3 regions of the Citricoccus sp. NPDC079358 genome follow, and region 1 is predicted to be linked to each of the others. Evidence: riboswitches for the same ligand, from Rfam matches in the RefSeq annotation. Region 1 holds a riboswitch; each other region holds the start of a gene.
What was found. Region 1 has a riboswitch for S-adenosylmethionine ahead of AB0333_RS12150 (acyl-CoA dehydrogenase). Riboswitches for the same ligand answer to the same signal wherever they lie in the genome.

Region 1 (7,174 bases):
GTGGATCTTGTGCACCTTCTCCGGGTCCGAGTAGCGGGAACCCGCGCGGTCCTTGACCACCGCGTCCTCGTCCCACGATCCCTCCCACAGCTTGTAGGTGACGTCGATGTACTCCGCGGCCCAGCGGTAGCGCTCGGCGTGGTCGGTCAGCCGGGGCAGGCCGAAGTTGCGCGAACCGTTGTCCTGCGTGCCCGTCACGATGTTCCAGGCGATGCGGCCGCCGGAGAGGTGGTCCAGCGTGGAGAGCTGGCGGGCGAACTGGAACGGGTGGGACTGGAAGACATTCGAGGTGGTGGCCAGGCCGATGTGCTCGGTGACCACGGCGAGCGCCCCGAGCAGCACGGTCGGATCGTTGGACGGGATCTGCAGGCCCTCGTTGACGTACACGGAGTAGTCCGCGTCCGCATCGCCGTAGTGGCCCACCACGTCCGCGAAGAACATCGCGTCGAACTTGGCCGCCTCCAGGGTCTTCGCGAGGTTGATCCACGTGTTGACGTCCGTGAACTCGGTCTGGCCGGCATCCTCGCGGCGCCACTGGCCGTGGTGGATGTGGCTGGTGGTGTTCATCACGAACGCGTTGAAGCGCAGCGGGCGCGGGGCGGTGTGGGAGGGGGTGATGTGGGCGGGGGTGGTGTTCTCGGTGCTCATGGGTACTCCTGGATGCTGATCGGGGTTCGGGTTCACTGGGCGTTCGGCACGGAGCCGATGCGGTAGGAACGGGCCGGCGGGGTGGCGTTGACCTCCCAGTCCCCGAGGAGGCGGGACCGGTAGATCAGGGGGTTGTGGTTGGCCAGCACGCGGGCATTGCGCCAGTGCCGGTCCAGTCGCCTCGACTGGCTCAGGGCCGAGGCGCCGCCCACCTCGAACAGGTGGGTGGCCGCGGCCAGGACGTTCTTCGCGATGACCTGCTGGGCCTGGTAGACGCGGACATAGAGGGCGTTGGTGTCCTCCTCCGGCAGGTCCTCACCGGCGGCCTCCCGTTCGAGGACGCCGCCCAGCGCGGAGACCACCGATTCGAAGGCGGCCCGCGCGGCGAACGCGGCGGAGGAGAGCTCGCCGACCACCTGGAGCACCTGGGCATCATCCCGCGGCAGCTCCGCGGTCCCGTGGCTGAAAGAACGACGCCGGCCGCGGACGTACGCGCTGACGTCCCGCACGATGGCCTCGGCGATGCCGGTCAACGCCGCGAGGTGCAGGAACTGCCAGCTGGCCTGGCCGGTGGCGACGCGGGTGCCGTCATCCAGGCCGCCGGTGTAGACCTCCTCGGCCTCGACCGGCGTGTTCTCGAACACCGTGGTGCCGGAGGCGGTGAGTTGCTGGCCGAAGCCGTCCCAGTCGTCCAGCCTCGTGATCCCGGGGGCGTTCACAGACACCGTAGCGGCGATCTCCTCACCCTGGGCGTCCACGGCCGCCACGATGATCCAGTCGGCGTAGAGCGTCCCGGTGGAGTAGTACTTCGTGCCGTTGAGCCTCCAGGTGCCCTCTGCGTCCTGGACCAGCGTGGTGGTCCCCTCCCCCACAGCGTTGTTGATCTCCGTGACGGCGTTGCCGACCACGGCCCCGTCCCCGAGGCGGCGCAGCCACCGGTTCCGGAACACCGGGTCCGGGTGCCCCAGCACGTTCTCCTGATTGATCAGGTGCGCACGCAGGGCCTGGACCAGATTCGAGTCCGCCGCCGCCAGCTCCACGATCAGCTGGGCCTGCTCCGCGAAGGAGAGTCCGGCACCCCCGTACTCCACCGGCACCCGCAGGGAGGTGAACCCCGCCGCGGCCAACCGCCGGACGGCGTCGCGGTCGATGATGTGCTCGGCCTCCCGTTCGGCGGCGCTGTCCGCGATGGCGGCGAACACCGGGGCCAGCCGTTCCCGGACGGTCCGGTAGGCCTGGCCGGACGGTTCGCTTCCGGTGGAGGCGGCGGAGGAGGGCGCGGTGGTGCGCTCGGCGGTGGTGGTCATCATGCTCCTTCGGTGGTGGATGGGGTGGCGGCCTCCGCGGCGGCGGAGTTGCGGGCCGTGGAGTGGAACGGCGGGATGGCACCGTTGATCCGGTAGTCGCCTACGGCCTGGGTGCGGTAGATCAGCGGGGTGTGGCTGGCGATCGTCCGGGCGTTGAGCCAGTGCTGGTGCAGTTGCCGGCTGGCATCCGTGGCCGAGGCCCCGCCGGACTCGAAGATCTGGTTGGTGGCCTCCAGGATCAGATCGGACACCACGAGCGTCGCCTCGGACAGCGCGATGTTGGCCCGGGCGTGGGCCTGGAGCACTACCGGGTCCTCCAGGTCGGTGTGGCCCCGGACCTGGAGGAAGGACTCCTCCACCACGGCCGCGGCGCCCCGCACGATGTGCCGGGCCGAGCCCACCTTGGCGGACACGGCACCGATGACCTGGTGCACCAGCGGGTCCTCCGCCGGCGTCTCCGCCGTCGCGTGGTCATAGGTACGACGCCGACCTCGGACGAACGCGGTGATCTCGGCCAGCGCGGTGGCGCCGATCCCGGCCTGGGTGGCCGCCAGCACGATCCACAGGACGGTGTAGGCCAGCACGCCCGTGGGGACGTTGAACTCCTGGGTCCGCTGGGCCCGCACGGGGACGTGGTCCAGGGTGGTGGTACCGGAGGCGGTGAGCCGCTGGCCAAAGCCGTTCCAGTCGTCGATGCGCTGCACCCCAGGATCACGGGCGTCGATGATCGCGAAGATCGGACCGTCCTCCTCGAGCCCGGGACGGACTGCGGAGACCAACAGATAGTCGGCGAAGATGGCCCCGGTGGAGTAGAACTTGTCACCCGTCAGGCGGGCCACCTCCGTGGTGCCCGTGGCGGCAGCCGCCTGCACGGTGTCCGGGTCGGCGTCGATCCAGTGCACGGGACGCCGGCCTGCTGACGGCGGCAGCTCCACCAGGGCGTTGCCGAAGATCTTCCCGGCCGCCACTTCGGCCAGCCACCACTCGGAGACCGCGCCCTGGGGCTCGTTCTCGTGCTGCTCCGTGAACATGAAGTGCCCATGCAGCGCCTGAGGCAGGTTGGAGTCCGCGGCGGCGAGTTCCACCAGCAGATCGGCCAGTTGCGGCAGGCTCGCCCCGATGCCCCCGTGGTCGCGGCCGAGCCGCACCCGCGTGAATCCCGCGCCGCGGAGATGTTCTAGAGCGGCGAACGCCAGCTCGTGATCCTGCTCGCGCTGTGCCGATCCCGCCGCAACGGCCGCGAAGACCGGGGCGAAGTGCGCGGTGAGCTGGGCGTCCGTCGGCCCGGCGGGGCCGATGGCTGCCCGCAGCTCATCGAAGGTGGGCAGGCTGGAAGGCGCGGTGCGGTGTTCGAGGTGAGTGGTGTCCGTCATGGGTGTCCCCGTCAGCCATGGCACACCGGAATGGCGTTGGCCCGGAACACGGCGTCGTCATAGCCTGACGGCCGGGACACGCATTCACGGTGGTGCCGTACTTGCCCCGCGGTGGTTTCCGGAGGCCGAATCATCACCTGGAGCACCCCACTACGGTGAGAGGGTTGCCGTCCGGCCAGCCAGGGCTTAGCACCGGATCTCGTGATTCTGTTCTCGACCCTAGGCAGTCAGCTCGCGGCCGCCAAGCCTCGGGTCATGTTCAGGGGCCTGGCGTCATCTGCGCCCGGTTCCGTGCCGAAATGCCGGCCCGACCGTCCCCGGCCGCCTCAGATGACGGTCTGTGACGGCCTGGACAGGTCAGTGCTGGTCGGTCACCAGCGGTAGTCCAGGAACTTGCCGTCCAAGGTGATGACCACGCGGTCGCCGTCCGGATCGGCACGGCGGGTAACGTCTGCCTTGAAGTTGATGGCGCTCATGATGCCGTCCCCGAACTCCTCGTGGATCAGGGCCTTCAGCGCCGGCCCGTAGACCGACATGGCCTCCATCAACCGGTAGATCGTGGGATCGCGCATCACGGCCGGGTCGCTGCCCCGGTCCGGCTGTTGCTGCAGGCTCTCGGCCACGTCGTCGCCCAGACCGAGCATCTCGACCACGACGCCGGCCTGGGCCGCGGTCATCGGGTGCTGTCCCAGCAGCGCGGCCGTGGTCCACACCGGTGCGGCTCCGATGGCGGCGGCGAGTCCCGCCCAGGTGAGACCGGCACGGATGCGTGCGGCATTGACGAGGTCGGCAGCGTGCGCCTTATGCATGATGGGGTCCATGGTCAGCGGCTCACGGCGTGGTCGGACAGGCTCGGCAGTTTCGGCTGACGCTTGGCCGCCGTGCGGTAGTGGGTGGCGTAGAGCGTCAGGCCCACGAAGGAGAGGCCGCCCACGAGGTTACCGAGCACGGTCGGGATTTCGTTCCAGACGAGGTAGTCCATGATGGAGAACTCACCGCCCAGCATGAGGCCCGCCGGGAAGAGGAACATGTTGACGATGGAATGCTCGAATCCCATGTAGAAGAAGAGCATGACCGGCATCCACATGATCAGGGCCTTGCCCACGACGTCCTTGGCCAGGAAGGCCGCGACCACACCGGTCGAGACCATCCAGTTGCAGAGCACGCCGCGGATGAAGAGGGTCAGCATGCCACCCGCACCGTATTCGGCGTAGCCGACGGTTCTCCCCTCGCCGATGGAGCCGATCTGTTGGGCCACCTCGTTCGGCGGGGTCTGGAAGCCGTAGGTCATGGTCACCACCATCATGACGGCCACGAGGAAGGCTCCGGCGAAGTTGCCGACGAAGACCAGGCCCCAGTTGCGCAGCAGACCGCCGATGGTCACGCCGGGCCTCTTGTCGATCCAGGCCAGCGGGACCAGGGTGAAGACACCGGTCAGCAGGTCGAAACCGAGCAGGTAGATGAGGATGAATCCGACCGGGAACAGCAACGCACCGACGAGGGCATCGCCCGTCTGCACGGTCACCGTGATGGCGAACGCCGCGGCGAGAGCCAGGATGGCACCGGCCATGAACGAGCGGATCAGGGTGTCCCGGGTGGACATGAAGACCTTGGACTCACCGGCGTCGACCATGTGCTTCACGAAGTCTGGCGGGCTGACATAGGACATGGAACATCACTCCAGGGGTGAGGGGCGGGCATACCCCCCAACCTAGGAAGCGTGCGTTTCTGCGGTGTTTCCGTCCCCGCACCGGCCCACGAAATCTCCCTCACTGCCCCTGCGGGATGCGGTGAGACGCACGTCCACTCACTCCCGCAGTGGAAGATCCCTGACCATCCGGAGCGGAGCGGTGAGCCGATAGCTCGTCTCGAGCCACTCTGCGATCTCATCCCATCCTTCGTCCTGGGCCGGATCGAGCCCGTCCACGTCGATGCCGAACCAGCCTGAGCGTCCCAGATAGGCCGGTCGGAACGTCCGCGGGTCCTGCTCCAGGAACGAGATGTCGGCTTCCTCGGGTTTGATCACCACCGCCTGCGGGTGCTGGACGTAACCGTCCCCGGCGGCTGCCGGACGGGACCTATCCCGGGTGTTATCCGAGTCTTTGACCGAGGCCCCGTAGTAGGCGAAGACCTTCTGGGTGAAGAACGCCGGCCGCCCGTGGGAGACCTTCATGTCCGCCGCGGGAAGGGCCAAGGCCAAGGCGCGGACGCGCTGGAAGTGCGGGTCGCCGTCGTCGTACATCTTCGGGTGGGCCATCGGCCCAGTTTCCCCGGTGACCGAGGCTGCGTGAAGTCTCGGTTCCCTACGCCTCGGGAACCGTGGCGTAGGCCGGCTCGGCCTTCTTGACCCGGCCGATGACCCACATGGTAACCGGGGACAGGACGATCTCGACGACGGACTTGAACACGAAGCCCACCAGGACATAGTTGAGGAACGTCGGCAGGTCCGTGATGCCGATGACGCCGGCGGCGATGGAGCAGAACACGAGGGTGTCCAGGAACTCACCCACCAGGGTGGAGGCTGCCAGCCGACCGAAGAGTAGGCGTTCGCCGGAGCGGCGCTTGAGGCGGACCATGAGCCAGGAGTTGGCCAGTTGGCCGACGAGGAACCCGAGCAGGGAGGCGAGCACGATCAGGGGCACGGGCGCCAGGGTACGGACGAGGGCATCCTGGCCGTCGTACCACTCGGCACCGGGCAGGGCGATGATGACCCAGAAGCACAGCGCGGCGAAGACCGAGAGGGCGAACGTGGTGACGATGGCACGCCGGGAGGCCTTGAATCCGTAGACCTCGGAGACCACATCTCCGATGATGTACGCCAACGGGAAGAGGAAGAACCCGCCGTCCGTGACGATGGGCCCGAAGGTCACGCCCTTGGAGGCCCCGAGGTTGGACAGGATCAGCACGACGGCCATGACCGCCGTGAAGATGGCATAGAGGCCGGTGCCGGTGGGGGCGAAGCGGGCGGGGACGTGCTGAGGGGCAGGTGCGGAAGAGTTCACGTGGGGTCCTTGGGCGGTGGTTTGCCGAGGCCTCCAGCGCCCCAGGGCGCGGTGGCGGTCGGCTGTATTAACACTCACTGTGATCCGGACGCGGCGGCTGACGGTCTCAACGACCCCGCGCTCACCCGCTGCCCCGGGTGGCGTTCGAACGACCCCTTATTCTTCCATACCCATGCTCGCCGAGAGTGCTCGGACCTACTTGACGATCATGGAGTCCAGGTCGGGTTCTTGGTCGATGAACCCGTACTTCACGGCCAGTTCGCCGATGGCCTGGATCTGGTCCTCGCGGACCTCTCCTCCGAGCTCGTCGAGCTTGAGGGCCGTTGCCGCGTCCTCGGGGAGGTTCATGAACTCCGGCAGGAGCTTCTTGGCCGCATCGTTGTTCTCGTCCGTGGCTGCGAGCGCCTCGGTGATGGCCGCCTGGAACTGTTCCACGGTCTCCGGGTTCTCCTCGGCGAAGGTCCCCGAGGTGAACGTGACCATGGTCGGCATGCCCTCGATCGAGTCACGGAACGAGTAGCCGAGAAGCTTGTTGTCGGGGCTCTCCAGTGCGGTGGTCAGGAACGGCTCCGGGATCCAGATGGCGTCCGTGTTCCCCTGCTCGAGCTGAGCCGGCATGTCCTGGAACGGCATCTCCGCGAACTTCACGTCCGCCGGATCGGAACCGCCCTGTTCGGCCAGGTCCATCAGCGTCAGGTCCCCGAGGGTCCGCAGTGCGTTGATGGAGGTGGTCTTGCCCGCCAGGTCGCCGTAGTCCTCGATTCCGGAGTCCACCCGGGTCACGACTCCCGAGGTGTCCTCTCCCTCGTCCGCAGAGTTGCAGTATCCGGCCACGATCTTCATG
Region 2 (7,174 bases), on a different contig from region 1:
CGCCGATGGTCCCGGCAATGGCCGAGTATTCGATCATCGAGATGGTGTTCAGGGTGATGGCGGAGGCCAGGCCGGGCAGGGCCTCGCGCAGTTGCGTCTGACGGATGATCTGTGCTGGGGATGACCCCGTCACGAGACCGACGGCCATGTTCTCCCGCGGCAGGTCGTTCAGGGTGTTCTGGACCAACCGGGCGAAGAACGGGATGCCGGCGATCGTCATGGGCACCACGGCCGCGGCGATGCCCAGGGTGGTGCCGGTGATCCACCGGGTCAGCGGGATGATGGCCGCCATCAGCACGAGGAACGGCAGAGACCGACCCATGTTGACCGCCCAGCTGAGCAGCCCGTAGGCCCGGTCCTGCGGGAACAGCCCGCGCGGGCTCGTGTTGTACAGCAGCACGCCGGTGGCCCCGCCGATCATGACCACCAGCATCATCACGATGCCCACCATGGCCCACGTCTCCCCGTAGGCCGGCAGCAGCAGGGCAGGCAGCTCGGACAGCGGAGTATCGGAGAGCAGCGGCTGGGAGGAGTCTGCGGTCGCACTCATGCCGTCGCCCCCGCCGTCGCGCCGGCCGGGATCTGGGTGGCGCCTGACGGCGGCGGGCCGGCGCGGTCTGGACTCGCAGCCGAGATGGCGGTCCCGGCGGGACTGGACCGGCCGGCGTCGCTCCTCAGGCGGGCACTGAGCCCGAGCCCGTTCAGGGCGCCGATGGCGCGCTGGGCCTGCTCGCTGCGGACCCCGACGACGGCGCGGCCCAGGGCGGTCGCGCCGCGGGCCTCGATGGTGCCTCCGAGCAGGGCCAGGCGGATCTGGTGGTCCACCGCCACTCGGGTGAACCATTCGGGGTCCACGTCCCCATCCCGGTAGGCGAGATCCAGGAAGGTGTCGAAGCCGGCCGGCAGCGGCAGCGCGGCGATCGGCAGCAGCTGCCCGCCAACGGTGGAGTCCTGGTCCGCGACGAGGGACGGCAGCGAGCCGTACTCCGCGAGCCGGCCGTGGGACAGGGAGGCCACCTGGTCGGCGACGTTCCGGACCACGTCCATCTCATGGGTGATGAGGATGATGGACAAGCCTAGGTCGGTGCGCAGGTCGGCGAGCAGGGACAGGATCTGCGCGGTGGTGTCCGGGTCCAGGCCGGAGGTGGACTCGTCCGAGAGCAGAATCCGGGGCCGAAGGGCCAGGGCCCGGGCGATGCCTACCCGTTGCCTCTGCCCGCCGGAGAGTTGACCGGGGTAGGAGTCGGCCTTGTGCAGCAGTCCGACGCGGTCCAGCAGCTCGGCCACACGGTCCTGCATCTCGTGGTGGACCACCCCGAGGTTGCGCAACGGGAGGGCGACGTTCTCGGCCACGGTGATGCGGCGCAGCAGGGCGGAGTGCTGGAAGATCGTGCCGATGGCACGGCGGGCAGAACGCAGCTGGCGGCCCCGGAGCCGGGACAGGTCGCTGCCATCCACCAGGATCTCGCCGCGGGTGGGCTTCTCCAACAGGGAGATGCAGTGCGAGAGGGTCGTCTTGCCGGCCCCGGAGGGCCCGACCACGGCGGTGATGGAGCCTTCCGGCACGGTCAGATCGATGCCCTTGAGCACCTCGACGGTCCCCCCACGCCCGGTGTAGGCCTGGTGCAGGTCGCGGATCTCGATCACAGCGCGCCCCCGTCCCGGGTGCCGGCCGCTGCCAGCCGGAAGCTGGCGCCCCGGTGGTTCTCCGCCAGCCGGTCCCCGCGGCCGAACAGCTTGTGTCGCAGGGTGCCGGACTCGTACTCGGCGGGATAGGCACCGCGGGCCTGGAGCTCGGGGACCACGTGCTCCACGACGTCCTCGAAGCTTCCCGGGGAGACCGCGTAGGCGAGATTGAAGCCGTCCACGTCCGTCTCCTCGGCCCAGTCCTGCAGCTGGTCGGCGACCTGCGCACCGGAGCCGACGAACACCGGCCCGAAGCCCCCGATGCCGACCCATTCGGCAAGTCGGCGGATGCTCCAGGGCTCTCCGTCCGCGGAGGCGTCGGCACCGCCCGAGCGGAAGGTCTCCACGGCGGACTGCACCGCGTTGGTCTGCACGTCCTGACCGATCACATCGTCCAGGCCGTACTGCGAGAAGTCGATGCCCATCCACCCGGACAACAGTGCGAGGGCACCACGGTGGTCCACGTAACGGACGTAGTCGGCGTGTTTGGCGCGGGCCGCCCCCTCGTCCGGACCGGTGATGACGGTGGCAAGGTTGAAGATCCTGATGTCCTTCGCGTCACGGCCGGCCTCCACGGCGGCAGCACGGATCCTGGTCACGGCCTGGGCCAGCTTGTCCCGGCTGGGGGCGGAGACGAAGGCGCATTCGGCGTTCTGCCCGGCGAAGGCTAGGCCGCGCGGGGAGGTGCCGGCTTGGTAGACCACGGGGGTGCGCTGGGGGCTCGGCTCCGTCAGGGCGATGCCCGGCACCGAGAAGTAGGTCCCCTGATGGCCGATCTCGTGCACCCTGGCCGGGTCCGTGTAGACGCAACCGTCCCGGTCCCGGACCACGGCGTCCTCGTCCCAGGAGCCCTCCAGCAGCTTGTAGACGACCTCGAGGTATTCGTCTGCGTGGTCGTAGCGCTCGTCATGGGCCAGCTGGTCCTGGCGGCCCATGTTGCGGGCAGCCGAGGGCAGGTAGCCGGTGACCACGTTCCAACCGACCCGCCCGCCCGTGAGATGGTCCAGAGTGGCCAGGCGGCGGGCGAAGGGATAGGGATGCTCGTAGGCGGTTCCTGCGGTGATGCCGAAACCGAGGTGTTCGGTCACCGCGGCCATGGCGCTGACGAGCAGCATGGGGTCGTTGACAGGCACCTGGGTGCCGGCGGTGAGAGTGGCCTCGTTGGAGCCTCCATACACGTCATAGGTGCCAAGCACGTCGGCGATGAACAGGCCGTCGAAGCGGCCGCGTTCGGCGACCTGGGCCAGATGCGTCCAGTAGCCGATCGTGTTGTAGTCACTGGAGCGGTCCTCCGGGTGGCGCCACAGCCCCGGGGACTGGTGGCCCACGCAGTTCATGTCGAAGGCGTTGAAACGGATCCGGCGCGGGGAGAGCTCAGGCTCGTTCCGCGGCACGGTCACGGGCAGGGTTTCGGGCACGGGGATGCACGTCCTTCCATCGGTCCTGGCGGTAGCACCTGTCCGGATCCCCGGTGGTTGCTGCGGCGTCATCAAGCCAGATCTCTCGGCCGCTCTGGATGGGTCCCTCACAGGTGACCAGATGGCGCAGGACACAAACTAATCCGGAGTCATATATCGACCCTTCGTGCCGCTGGATGGCCGCGGGTCCGGATTTGACCGCAAGAGACTCCGAATATGACGTGACATGACGCGGCGTCAAGATAAGTGACGGTGGAGGAGCGGACCGTAAAACATGCCGTTGAGTAAAACATGCCGTTGACCGGTGCATTGCCCCCTGTGGAGCTGTGGTTACCGGCTCTTCAGCGGTTGACACGGATACCCTGTGCTCTGCTTCACTGGATGAATCAACCATCCAGAGCGGCCGAGAGATCTGGCTCGATGACGCCGCAGCAACCTCCCGTATGACCCGGGAAGGTGCTCATGCCAGAACCGATGGAGCGTGATTCACCGTGACTGCCCTTGCCGAGTCCCTGACCGGTTCCAGCGTCCTCACGGCGCCGCCGGCCCCGACCACCAGCCTCGCGGTGGAGTTCCGCGACGTCGGCCGGTCCTTCCCCGCCATCGACGGCGCACGCACCGTGTTGCGGGACATCAACCTCACCGTGCGCCCGGGCGAGGTCCTGGCCATCCTCGGGGCCTCCGGCTGCGGCAAGTCGACGCTGCTGCGCGCCGTGGGCGGCCTGGACAGCGGCAGCACCGGGCAGATCCTGGTCGGCGGGTCCGCCGTCCGTCCCTATGACTCCCGCACCGCCGTCGGTTTCCAGGAACCCCGCCTCATGCCCTGGCGCACCCTCCACCAGAACGTGTCCTTGGGGCTGCCGCCCGGCATGGGACGGGCCGAGGGCCGCGAGAGCGTCGACCGTTTGCTGGACCTGGTGGGCCTGGCCGAGCACGCCGGCCTCCGGCCCCGGGAGGTCTCCGGCGGCATGGCCCAGCGGACGTCGCTGGCCCGCGCCCTGGCCCGGCGGCCCGGTGTTCTCCTGCTGGACGAGCCGTTCGGCGCACTCGACGCCCTGACGCGGCTACGAATGCAGGATCTGTTGCTGGACGTCCATGCCAAGACCGCCACCACCGTCCTGCTCGTCACCCATGACGTGGACGAGGCCCTCCAGCTGGCCGACCGGATCCTACTGCTCGGCCAGGACCCCGCTCCGGGTTCCGCCCCTGGCGCGACCACCCGCACCGTGGTCACCGTCCCCGGGGAACGGCCCCGGGACCGCGGTTCGGCCGAACTGGCCCGCCTCCGAACCGAGCTGCTCGGCGGTCTCGGTGTGGACGCCCACCGCCGCTAACCGGCCCCTCCTCCTCCGTACCCGACAGATCGTCCGGCGCCCCACCCCTCCGGGCCCCGGACACACCGCACCCCCTCGAAAGGCACCACTATGCGCTCACGCCTCACCTTCTCCGCCGCCACCCTCGCCCTCGCGGCCCTCGCGCTCACCGGTTGTGTGGCCGGCGAGGGATCCGGTGGTCAGGCCGCCGAGGCCGGCGCCGGTGGCAACGGCTCCGGCGGCGAGCTGAACATCGACTTCGCCACCTACAACCCGCTCTCCCTGGTCATCAAGGAGAAGGGCTGGCTCGAGGAGGAGCTCTCGGAGGAGGGCGTCACCGTGAACTGGGTCCAGTCCGCCGGGTCCAACAAGGCCAATGAGGCCCTGCGTGCCGAGGCCATCGACGTGGGCTCCACCGCCGGTTCTGCCGCCCTGCTCAGCCGCGCCAACGGCACCCCGATCAAGACCATCAGCCTCTACTCCCAGCCGGAGTGGTCCGCCCTGGTCACCACCGCGGATTCGGACATCACCGAGGTCACGGACTTGGTCGGCAAGAACGTGGCCGCCACCAAGGGCACGGATCCCTACTTCTTCCTCATCCAGGCCCTCGGTGAGGCCGGCGTGGACGAGTCGGACGTGACGGTGCAGAACCTGCAGCACGCGGACGGCAATGCCGCCCTGAACAACGGGTCCGTGGACGCCTGGTCCGGGCTGGACCCCATCATGGCCGGGGCGGAGGCCGAGGGAGCCGAGCTGTTCTACCGCAACATCGACTTCAACACCTACGGCTTCCTCAACGCCACGGAGTCCTTCCTCGCCGAGTCCCCCGAGCTGGCCCAGACCGTGGTGGATGTTTACGAGCAGGCCCGCGAGTGGGCCCTTGAGAACCCCGAGGAGACCGCGGCCATTCTCGCCGAGGTGGCCGGCCTCGAGCAGGACGTGGCCACCACCGTCATCGAGGAGCGCTCCAACCTGGACGTGGACCCGGTGCCCGGCCAGGCGCAGCTGGATGTCCTCGAGGTCGTCGGCCCGATCCTCGTGGAGACCGGTGACGTGGCCAGCCAGGAGAATGTGGACCGGGCCCTGGCCGAGCTCCTCGAGCCCTCGTTCGCCGAGAAGGCAACCCAGTGACTACCACCGATTGGATCGACACCTCCCGCCTACCGGACCGGCAATCGGCCGGTGACGGCAAGCCCTTCGGCCCGCCGGCCGGGCAACGTCCCGGGATCAAGGGGGCCCTTTCCACGGGAGCCGGGCGGGCCGTCGTCGGGCTGCTGCTGCCGGTGGTGCTGGTTATCGCGTGGTGGGCCGCGACCGCCGCCGGGCTGTTCTCGCCGGTGCAGCTGCCCTCGCCCTCCTCGGTGGTCAGCGCGGGGATCGACCTGGCCACCGACGGATCCCTATGGCACCACATCGCCATCTCGGTGCAGCGCGTCCTGCTGGGCTTCGTGATGGGCGGGGTCCTCGGACTGGTCATCGGTTCCATTCTCGGCCTGTCCGCCTGGGCCGACGCCCTGCTCGCGCCTCTGATCGGCGCCATCCGCGCGGTGCCGTCGCTGGCGTGGGTGCCACTGCTGATCCTCTGGATGGGCATCGGCGAGGACTCGAAGGTCACGCTGATCGTGATCGGGGCGTTCTTCCCGATCTTCACGAACGTCTATGCGGCGCTCAAGCACGTGGACCCTCACCTGGTGGAAGCCGGCCGTGCCTTCGGCTATCACGGCCTGCGCCTGCTGCGGACCGTGCAGCTACCCGCCGTGGTGCCCTCCGTGTTCTCCGGCCTGCGGCTGGCCCTCGCCCAGGCGTGGCTGTTCCTGGTCGCCGCGGAGCTCATCGCCTCCTCCATGGGCCTGGGATTCCTGCTCACCGACTCGCAGAACAACGGCCGCACCGACCGGCTGATCCTGACGATCATCCTCCTGGCCGTCATCGGCAAGCTCACGGATGCGATCCTCGGCCTGGTGGAGCAGCGGGCGATCCGCCGCTGGTCCTGACCTCCGATCTCACTTTGCGGGCCATGCTCGATGGTGTGCGAGGGACACCACCAAGCATGGCCCGCAAAGTGCTGTTGGCCTGAGGGTCCTACAATGACCGCCGTGTCCTCTTCTGAGCCTTTCCGAGAACCGTCACGACATCCCACCACCGCCGCAACCCCCGCGCACTCGCGTTTTAGCGAGAGTCCCCGCGACTCTGAGTCGAAGACCCTCCGCGCCGCCGGAACGTGGACCGGCCAGCAACAGACGCGGGTGAGCGTCCGCGAGTTCGAGTTCACCGTGGATGAGCCCGAGGCGGTGGGCGGCCGCAACGAAGGTCCTACCCCCATGGAGTACCTCGCCGGGGCAGTGGATGCCTGCATCACCGTGACCGCGGAGCAGGTTGCCTCCCGGCGTGGCCTGGAGCTGACCGGGATCAACACGTATTCGCTCGCCCGGCAGGACCGCCGCGGCCTGGCCGGCACCGCGGACGTCCAGCCGTACTTCCACACCTTCCGGCTGCAGCTGGCCATCGGCACCCCCGAGACGGACGCCACGGCCCTGCGGGACTTCGCGGCCGCCGTCGAGCACTCCTGCCCCGCAGTGAACCTGCTGCGGGACGCGGGCGCGGGCCTGACCGTGGCCTGGACCTTCGCCGGGCGAACAGTGGACCATGACGCCGAGGCCGCCTGCAACTGGGCCCTGGGCTATCAGCCGCGGATCGGCCCAGTGGACGCCCCGGAGCCCGTGTTCACCTGCGAGAACGCCGACGCCGGCCGCGGGA
Region 3 (7,174 bases), on a different contig from region 1:
CGGACGCGCTGAAGGACAAGGCGCCCGGGCTCTCGGAGAAGGCCAACAGCGCCGCCCACACCATGGCTGACAAGGGTTCCGCTGCGGCGCAGGACCTGGCCGACAAGGCTTCCTCCGCCGCGGAGAAGTCTGCCGGCAAGCACGCTTCCGGCGACAAGTCCGTCAACGGTGCTCCGGACGCCCCGGCCACTGGTTCCGATGCGAATGCCTCGAGCGGCAACGCCAAGGCCACCGGCCCCAACGGAGACGTCCTCTCCGATCCGTCCCAGTCCCTCGAGACCGAGGGTGGCGGACCCGGACGCTCCTGACACTCGGACGAGTTGACCAGCTGACCGGCTGAACGACGGCCCCGGACCCTGAACGTCAGGGGGGACGGGGCCGTCGTCATGCCGGTCTCCTGCAGATCAGGCCGGTGTGGACGGCCCCGCGGGCCGGGACGTGCGCAGCCCGATCAGCACCAGCAGTGCCGAGGCGGCGGCCGCCACCGCGCAGACCAGGAAGGCCTGACTGAAGCCGCTCCCGAGGGACTCCAGGGCCAGCTCCGCCGCGGCACCACCGGGAGCCTCAGCGGGAATCGAGTTCAGGGCGAACGGGCCTCCGGCTTCGAAGATCCCCTGGGCCGCTCCCAGCTGGGCCGTCGGCAACGTGGACGCCGCCAGATCGGCGCCGAGTTGGCGAGCCGCACCGGACAGGGCCACCGCACCGACGAGGACGGGCCCCAGGGCGAAGCCGAGGTCACGCAGCAGGTTGGTGGTCGCACTGGCCATCCCGGCCAGCTCCCGCGGCACGGTGTTGATGGCCAGGGCGGTCATGGGGCTGAGCGTGAAGGCGAAGCCGAGGCCGGTCAACAGTGCCGGCAGCAGGAACTGACCCATCGAATGGTCGGCCGCGTCCAGGGTGGTGGCCCCGAGCAGGCCACCGAGGGCCATCAGGCTGAGGCCACCGGTGAGGACCCACCGGTCCGCGACGCGGGTCATCAGCCAGGAGATGACCGGGATCAGCACGAAGGCCGGGCCCTGCAGCAGCAGGAACAACAGTCCGATGTTGATCGGGTTCTGGTGCTGGACCGGGCCCAGCCACATGGAGAACGAGAAGCAGATGCCCAGGAAGGCGAACATGCCGACCACGGCGATGATCGAGGTGATGGAATAGTTCGGGTTCCGGAACAGGGACAGCTGGAGCAGGGGGTGCTGGACGCGGGTCTCGATGACGATGAACGCGGCCAGCAGAAGGAAGCCGAGAACCAGTGAGGCAACCACGGAGGGTGCGCTCCAGCCGGTCTCGGGCCCCTGGACCAAACCGAAGAGGACGAGGATCAGGCCGAGGGCGAAGGTGATCTGCCCCCACAGGTCCATCCGGCGTCCTGATTGGGATGTCGACTCCGTGGAGAACACGAGGCAGGTGGCGACCACCACCAGTCCGAGCACGACGACCACACCGTAGGACCACTGCCAGGCACCGGACTGCGCAAAGCCTCCGCCGAGCAGCGGCGCGACGATCCCGCCCGCGGACAGGCAGCCCGCCCACGCCGCGATAGCCCGGGCGCGCTGCTGCGGAGTGACCGTCACGGCCGCCACGAGGGCGAGGGATGCCGGGTACATGGCGCCGGCGCCGAGACCGTTGATGGCCGAGCCCACCCACATCATCTGGACCGAGGGGGCCAGGGCGCAGACCAGGGACCCGAAAGCCAGGACCACGGACCCGATGATGGTCAGGCGCCGGTGTCCGAACCGGTCTCCGAGCATGCCGAAGGTCAGCTCGAACACCACCACGGGGATCATAAATCCCGCCGTGATCCAGGTGAGCTGCGAGCCAACGGTGCCGAAGTACTGCTGGAACGTGCCGTTCAGCGCGCCCGGCAGGGCATTGGCCAGCTGCGCCACGAGTACGGCAACGGCGGCCGCAAAGATGGTGCCGTTGATCTTGGCCATGCGGGGCGGGGAGGCCGCGTCAGCGGCAGGCCTGGGCCGGGTCTGGTCCGCAGTGGGGATGGTCATGGGGACTCCTGGAGACGGTGCGACAACGCAAGGGACTGGCTGGGACAAGCACGTGATAGGTCCGACTTCCGTGCAGTGAGGTGATACACCCCACGGAAGATCGTGATCAGTATCACCACTCACAAGACAGTCTGTCAAGTGATTATCGTGAATGACAAAGCACTGCCCCGCCGGAAGGATCCGGCGGGGCAGTGCTGGTAATAACGAGGACAGTCATGCCGTCAATCGAGCGTGCAGAGCAGCCCTGTCCACGATGCGGTCATCTGGTCGAGCAGTTCCTCGCGGTCGACGGCCCAACCCAGGCGGAACCAGCGCTGGGACATGAAGATCAGTTGACCGAAGGCAATCGCACAACGGACCCTCCGGCTGCTCGGATCGAACCGGTCAGCCGAATCAAGCCCGGATGCCATGGCCCCGATGGCCCGGTCGTGCCAGGCGTCCAGGGCACTCTGAATCTCAGGATCGGCGGCCGCGGCCTGCAGCGAGATCATCATGTAGGGCTTGATGTCCGGCCATTGGTCGAACTTGCGGCTGAGGTAGGCCCGGATCGTGCCGGGGTCGTTGGAGGCCACCATCTCCGGCAACGGTGGCCGGTCCGCGCTCGTCAGCATCTCGTCAGCTCGCTCCACGATGAAGCGCACGAGCTCCGCTTTGGAGGTGAAGTGCAGGTAGAACGTGGCCCGTGTGGCACCAGCGGCCAGAGCGATCTGGTCGATGGTGGTGGCACCATAGCCCTTCTCGGTCATGACCTCCACCCCGGCATCCAGCAGGAGTTGACGCGTCATACGTTTTTGGGCTTCCCGGAGTGTGGCCATGGTGACCCAGCCTATCGCCTTCGCCATCAGCCGGCGCCGGGCCCGGGGGTAAATCCGGCCCGACGCCGGCCCGCACGCTCAGGCGTGCGCGCGGTTCCGCAGGGCGAAGGACGAGCCGTAGTGGTTCTGCGGCAGGTGGTCACCGCGCCCGAAGAGCTTGTGGCGCATGGTGCCCTCGGCGTACTCGGTCTTGTAGCGGCCCAACTGCTGCAGTTCGGGGACCACGTACTCCACCACGTCCTCGAAGGTGCCGGGGGTGATGTGATACGCGAGGTTGAAGCCGTCCACGTCAGTCTCGTCCTGGATGCGCGCCAGCTCCCGCGCCACGGTCGCACCGGAGCCGACGATGACGGGGCCGAAGCCGCCCACACCGACCCATTCGGCCAGCTTGCGCACGGTCCACTCGGACTCGGCGTCACCGGAGGCCTTCTTGAAGGTCTCCACGGCGGACTGGATGGCGTTGGACTTCACGTCCCCGATCGGCTCGTCGAGCTCGAACTCGGCCAGATTGATGCCCATCCAGCCGGACATCAGCACGAGGCCGCCCTCGACGTCGATGTACTGCGTCAGTTCCTCGTACTTGGCGCGTGCCTCCTCGTCGGTGGCCCCAGTGACGATGGTCTGCATGGACATGATGCGGATGTCATAGGGATCCCGGCCGGCCTCGACCGCACCCTGGCGGATTTTGGCGGCGGTGCCCTTGATCATCTCGTCGGTGGGCGAGTTGATGAACACGGCCTCGGCGTGTTTGCCGGCGAAGGCCCGTCCGCGGGTGGAGGCGCCGGCCTGGTAGATCACCGGGGTGCGCTGCGGGCTGGGCTCGGTGAAGGCGATGCCGGGGGTCTTGAAGTAGGTGCCCTCGTGCTCGATCCGGTGGACCTTGGACGGGTCGATGAAGACCCCGGACTCCTTGTCGTAGACGACCGCGTCGTCCTCCCAGGAGCCCTCGAGGAGCTTGTAGACCACGTCGAGGTACTCATCGGCGTGGTTGTACCGCTCGTCATGCTCCATCTGGTCCACCTGGCCCATGTTGATGGCGGCGGAGGGCAGGTAACCGGTCACCACGTTCCAGCCCACGCGACCCTCGGTCAGGTGGTCCAGGGTGGCCAGGCGGCGCGCGAACGGGTAGGGGTGCTCGTAGGCGGTGCCGGCGGTGACCCCGAAGGTCAGGTGCTCGGTGACGGCGGCCATCGGCGGGACCACGAGCATCGGGTCGTTGACCGGGACCTGCGTGCCGGCCTTCAGGGTGGCCTCGTCGGAGGATCCATAGACGTCATAGGGCCCGAGGACGTCGGCGATGAACAGGCCGTCGAACAATCCCTGCTCGAGGGTCTGCGCCAGCCCGGTCCAGTAGCCCAGGGTGTTGTAGTCACGGGCGCGGTCCTCGGGGTGGCGCCAGAGACCGGGTGACTGATGGGCCACGCAGTTCATGTCAAAGGCGTTGAAGAGGATCTCGCGCCGGCCGGTGGCGGTGGTGGGCACACCCTCGGGAAGCTGGTTCGATCCATGGGCGTTCTCGTTGCTGGGGACAGACACGGTGGTGCTCCTTCCATCGGTCCTGGCGGTAGCACCTGTCCGGTTGCCCGGTGGTTGCTGCGGCGTCATCGAGCCAGATCTCTCGGCCGCTCTGGATGGGTACCCATCGATTGCACCACACCCTGGGGCGCGACCCCAACCGGGGGTTCACGCGGAGTCACCCGGCTTTTCCGTTTTGAGGGCAGAGATGAGTACTTATTTCTGCCCTCAAAACGGGACGGGCGGTGTCAGCTTGAGGCGAGGACCACGATCGGATCCGTGGTCGGCGCCTCGGACCCGCCGTCCGGTTCCACGGTGACGGCGAGCGCCGCATCCGCCGGGACGTCCTGCATCCGCACGAGGGCGAGGCCGTCCTGGACCTCCAGCAGCCCGGCCGGCTGCGGGGCTGCCTCCCCCTGGATGGTCCACATCTGGTAGTCGCGCCCCTCGGCGGGAGCCGGCAGGCCCCGTGCGGCCAGCACGGTCTCACCAGACGGGGCGCGGGCCACCTCGACCTCACCTCCGCCGGTCACCGGTGACTCCAGCCGCTCAGCTCCGTCCACCTGCAGAATCTGCTCGATCGCCGTGAGCTGATCGCCCTCGGTCACGCCACCCGTGGGCGCCCACGGCTGGCTCACCACCACGGCCACGGCGATCGCGGCGGCCGCAGCGGCCGAGACCGCCCCCACCCACCAGCGGCGCGCGTCCGGCCGGCGTCGGGCACGGTGGCTGGCCAGATCGGCGACGCCGGCTCGCCCGGAGCCAGCCCCGGGGCGGCCGTCCGCACCGTGTCCTGCCAGGGGCGAGGCGCCGGCGTCCTGATCAGGACGGGCGTCCTGGCCGGACTCGGCCACGGCCGAGAGAACGCGGTCCCGCAGGTCGGCGGGAGGCTCGGCCGGTGTGCTCACCGCCAGGCGGGAGACGGTGCTGGTGAGGGCCTCGGCCCGGGCGCGGAGCTCGGGGTCCGAGCCGAGCCGCTGCTCGATGGCGCGGCGCTCGTCCTCGTCCACGGCGTCCAGGGCCCAGGCGGCGAGCAACTCCGCGTCGAACTCGTTCTTGATCTCGTGCTCGTTTCCGTTCGTCATGCTCCCACCCCCAAACAGTCCTGTAGTCGTTGGAGCGCACTGCGCATCCGGGATTTCACGGTGGCCAGTTTGGCCCCGAGTCGTTCAGCGACCTGCCGGTAGGTCAGTCCGCCGTAGTAGGCCTGCGTCACGGCCTCGTATTCCAGGCCGGTCAGCGTGCCGAGGCATTTCGTCACGCGTTCCCGGTCCTCCGCCGATTCCACGGCCTCGGACACGTCGTCCCGGTCCCTCTCGAACCCGGCGACCCCGGCCCGTTCCTCCCGGTACCGGCCGGACTGGGTGGAACGGATCAGGTCGACGGCCCTGCGGTGGGTGATCGAGCAGACCCAGCCGACCACGGATCCGCGGTCAGGGTTGAAGCGCTCGGCGGAGCGCCACACATCCACGAGGGCCTCCTGCGTGACGTCAGCCGCGAGGTCGGCGTCGCGCACGATCTTCCGCGCCAGGCCGTAGGCCGAGGGGGCCACGGCGTCGTAGAAGGCGGCGAAAGCCTCCTGGTCTCCGGTGGCACTGCGCTGGAGCAGGCCCACCAAATGGGCGTCCCGCTCGCGCGCAGCACTGCGGCCGGGTCCGGTGCCTGCAGTGCTCGTCATGGCTCCACCCTATCCGGGCATGGGGCCGGCACCGGCCTAACGGTCAGGGGCGTCGTTCAACAAGGGTGGTGTCTTCATCCGCATGGCTCCTTGGGTGTCGGTCCGGTGGTGGTCCGGTGGGGTGGTGGTCCGGTGGCCTGCTCGGGTGCAGGGTGCTGTCTGGTGTTCGGAGCCGATGCCCCTGCGGATGGGTCGGGCTTCAGACCTCGTCGGTGGCGCCGGTCTGGAGGTAGGGCACCGTGGGGGTGCCGTTGACCTCCCAGTCGCCCACCATCCGGGCCATGAACACGGCCGGATCGTGGCTGGCGATGGTCCTGGCGTTGCGCCAGTGCCGGTCCAGCTGCAGGTCCGTGCTGGTGGCGGAGGCGCCGAGCGTGTCGAAGATCCGCGTGCAGGTGTCCAGCACCAGCTTGGGCACCATCACGTGTGCCCGGTGCGCCGTCAGGGCGGCGCGGTGCATCGCCTCGGCCGCGGCGCCCTCCGATTCCCCGTCCGGCTGCTCCAGCCCGACGGCGGTGAGCTCCAGTGCCGCGTCCAGGTCCCGTCCGGCGGCGCGCACGAGTTCCTCGGCGGTCGCCTGCTGGGCGGAGAGCTCGCCGATAATCCCCAGCAGCTGGTCGTCCTCACGCGGGGTCAGCCCGCCCCCGGTGTTGGGTGAACGCTTCCGCCGCCGTGTCTGCTCCACCCCGTCGCGCAGCGCGGCCCGTCCGATGCCCGCCAGCAACGCCATCAGGGTGGACTCGTGGTGCAGCGGGACCGGTCCGTCGGCGGGCGGCAATGCCATCAGCTCCTCGACGCCGGCCCCGTGGAACTCCATGGTCCCCGTCCCGGTGAGGCGCTGTCCGAAGCCGTCCCAGTCGTCCTTCACGGTGATCCGCGGTTGCCGCACCCGCACCACGGCGAGCGCGACGTCGGCCCGCTGGGAGCCGCCCCGGCCGCCCGAGCCGACGGCCGGCGTCGTGCCCTGGTGCGTGGCACTCCGGGAGGTGGTGGCGCGGGGCAGGACTTTGCGCCGGAAGGCACGGGACACGCTCCGGTCCAGCTGGACGGTGGCCAAGGCCCACGTGGAGAAGATGCTGCCGGTGGTGTAATACTTGCTGCCGCTGATCAGCAGCTGCCCCGCCTCGTCCTGGGAGACGGTGGTCCCGAGCCCGCCGAGCGGTGCATCG

Region 2: it holds a riboswitch for S-adenosylmethionine, as region 1 does, so the genes downstream of both, AB0333_RS09240 (LLM class flavin-dependent oxidoreductase) here and AB0333_RS12150 (acyl-CoA dehydrogenase) in region 1, are expected to answer to the same signal.
Region 3: it holds a riboswitch for S-adenosylmethionine, as region 1 does, so the genes downstream of both, AB0333_RS09275 (LLM class flavin-dependent oxidoreductase) here and AB0333_RS12150 (acyl-CoA dehydrogenase) in region 1, are expected to answer to the same signal.

The regions. Positions count from the first base shown of each region.
Region 1 covers NZ_JBFBLI010000009.1:102,723-109,896, forward strand. Annotated here, with positions in the region: gene AB0333_RS12140 (LLM class flavin-dependent oxidoreductase) at 1-648, opposite strand, end outside; gene AB0333_RS12145 (acyl-CoA dehydrogenase family protein) at 681-1,958, opposite strand; gene AB0333_RS12150 (acyl-CoA dehydrogenase) at 1,955-3,328, opposite strand; SAM riboswitch class IV at 3,421-3,535, opposite strand; gene cynS (cyanase) at 3,700-4,137, opposite strand; gene AB0333_RS12160 (formate/nitrite transporter family protein) at 4,152-4,997, opposite strand; gene AB0333_RS12165 (MmcQ/YjbR family DNA-binding protein) at 5,136-5,585, opposite strand; gene AB0333_RS12170 (queuosine precursor transporter) at 5,632-6,330, opposite strand; gene AB0333_RS12175 (ABC transporter substrate-binding protein) at 6,526-7,174, opposite strand, start outside.
Region 2 covers NZ_JBFBLI010000006.1:62,307-69,480, reverse strand. Annotated here, with positions in the region: gene AB0333_RS09250 (methionine ABC transporter permease) at 1-550, opposite strand, end outside; gene AB0333_RS09245 (ATP-binding cassette domain-containing protein) at 547-1,647, opposite strand; gene AB0333_RS09240 (LLM class flavin-dependent oxidoreductase) at 1,644-3,104, opposite strand; SAM riboswitch class I at 3,118-3,209, opposite strand; SAM riboswitch class I at 3,492-3,585, shown strand; gene AB0333_RS09235 (ABC transporter ATP-binding protein) at 3,596-4,438, shown strand; gene AB0333_RS09230 (aliphatic sulfonate ABC transporter substrate-binding protein) at 4,529-5,548, shown strand; gene AB0333_RS09225 (ABC transporter permease) at 5,644-6,411, shown strand; gene AB0333_RS09220 (OsmC family protein) at 6,664-7,174, shown strand, end outside.
Region 3 covers NZ_JBFBLI010000006.1:71,201-78,374, reverse strand. Annotated here, with positions in the region: gene AB0333_RS09290 (hypothetical protein) at 1-308, shown strand, start outside; gene AB0333_RS09285 (MFS transporter) at 405-1,997, opposite strand; gene AB0333_RS09280 (helix-turn-helix domain-containing protein) at 2,219-2,782, opposite strand; gene AB0333_RS09275 (LLM class flavin-dependent oxidoreductase) at 2,891-4,294, opposite strand; SAM riboswitch class I at 4,359-4,450, opposite strand; gene AB0333_RS09270 (anti-sigma factor) at 4,576-5,412, opposite strand; gene AB0333_RS09265 (sigma-70 family RNA polymerase sigma factor) at 5,409-6,005, opposite strand; gene AB0333_RS09260 (acyl-CoA dehydrogenase family protein) at 6,205-7,174, opposite strand, start outside.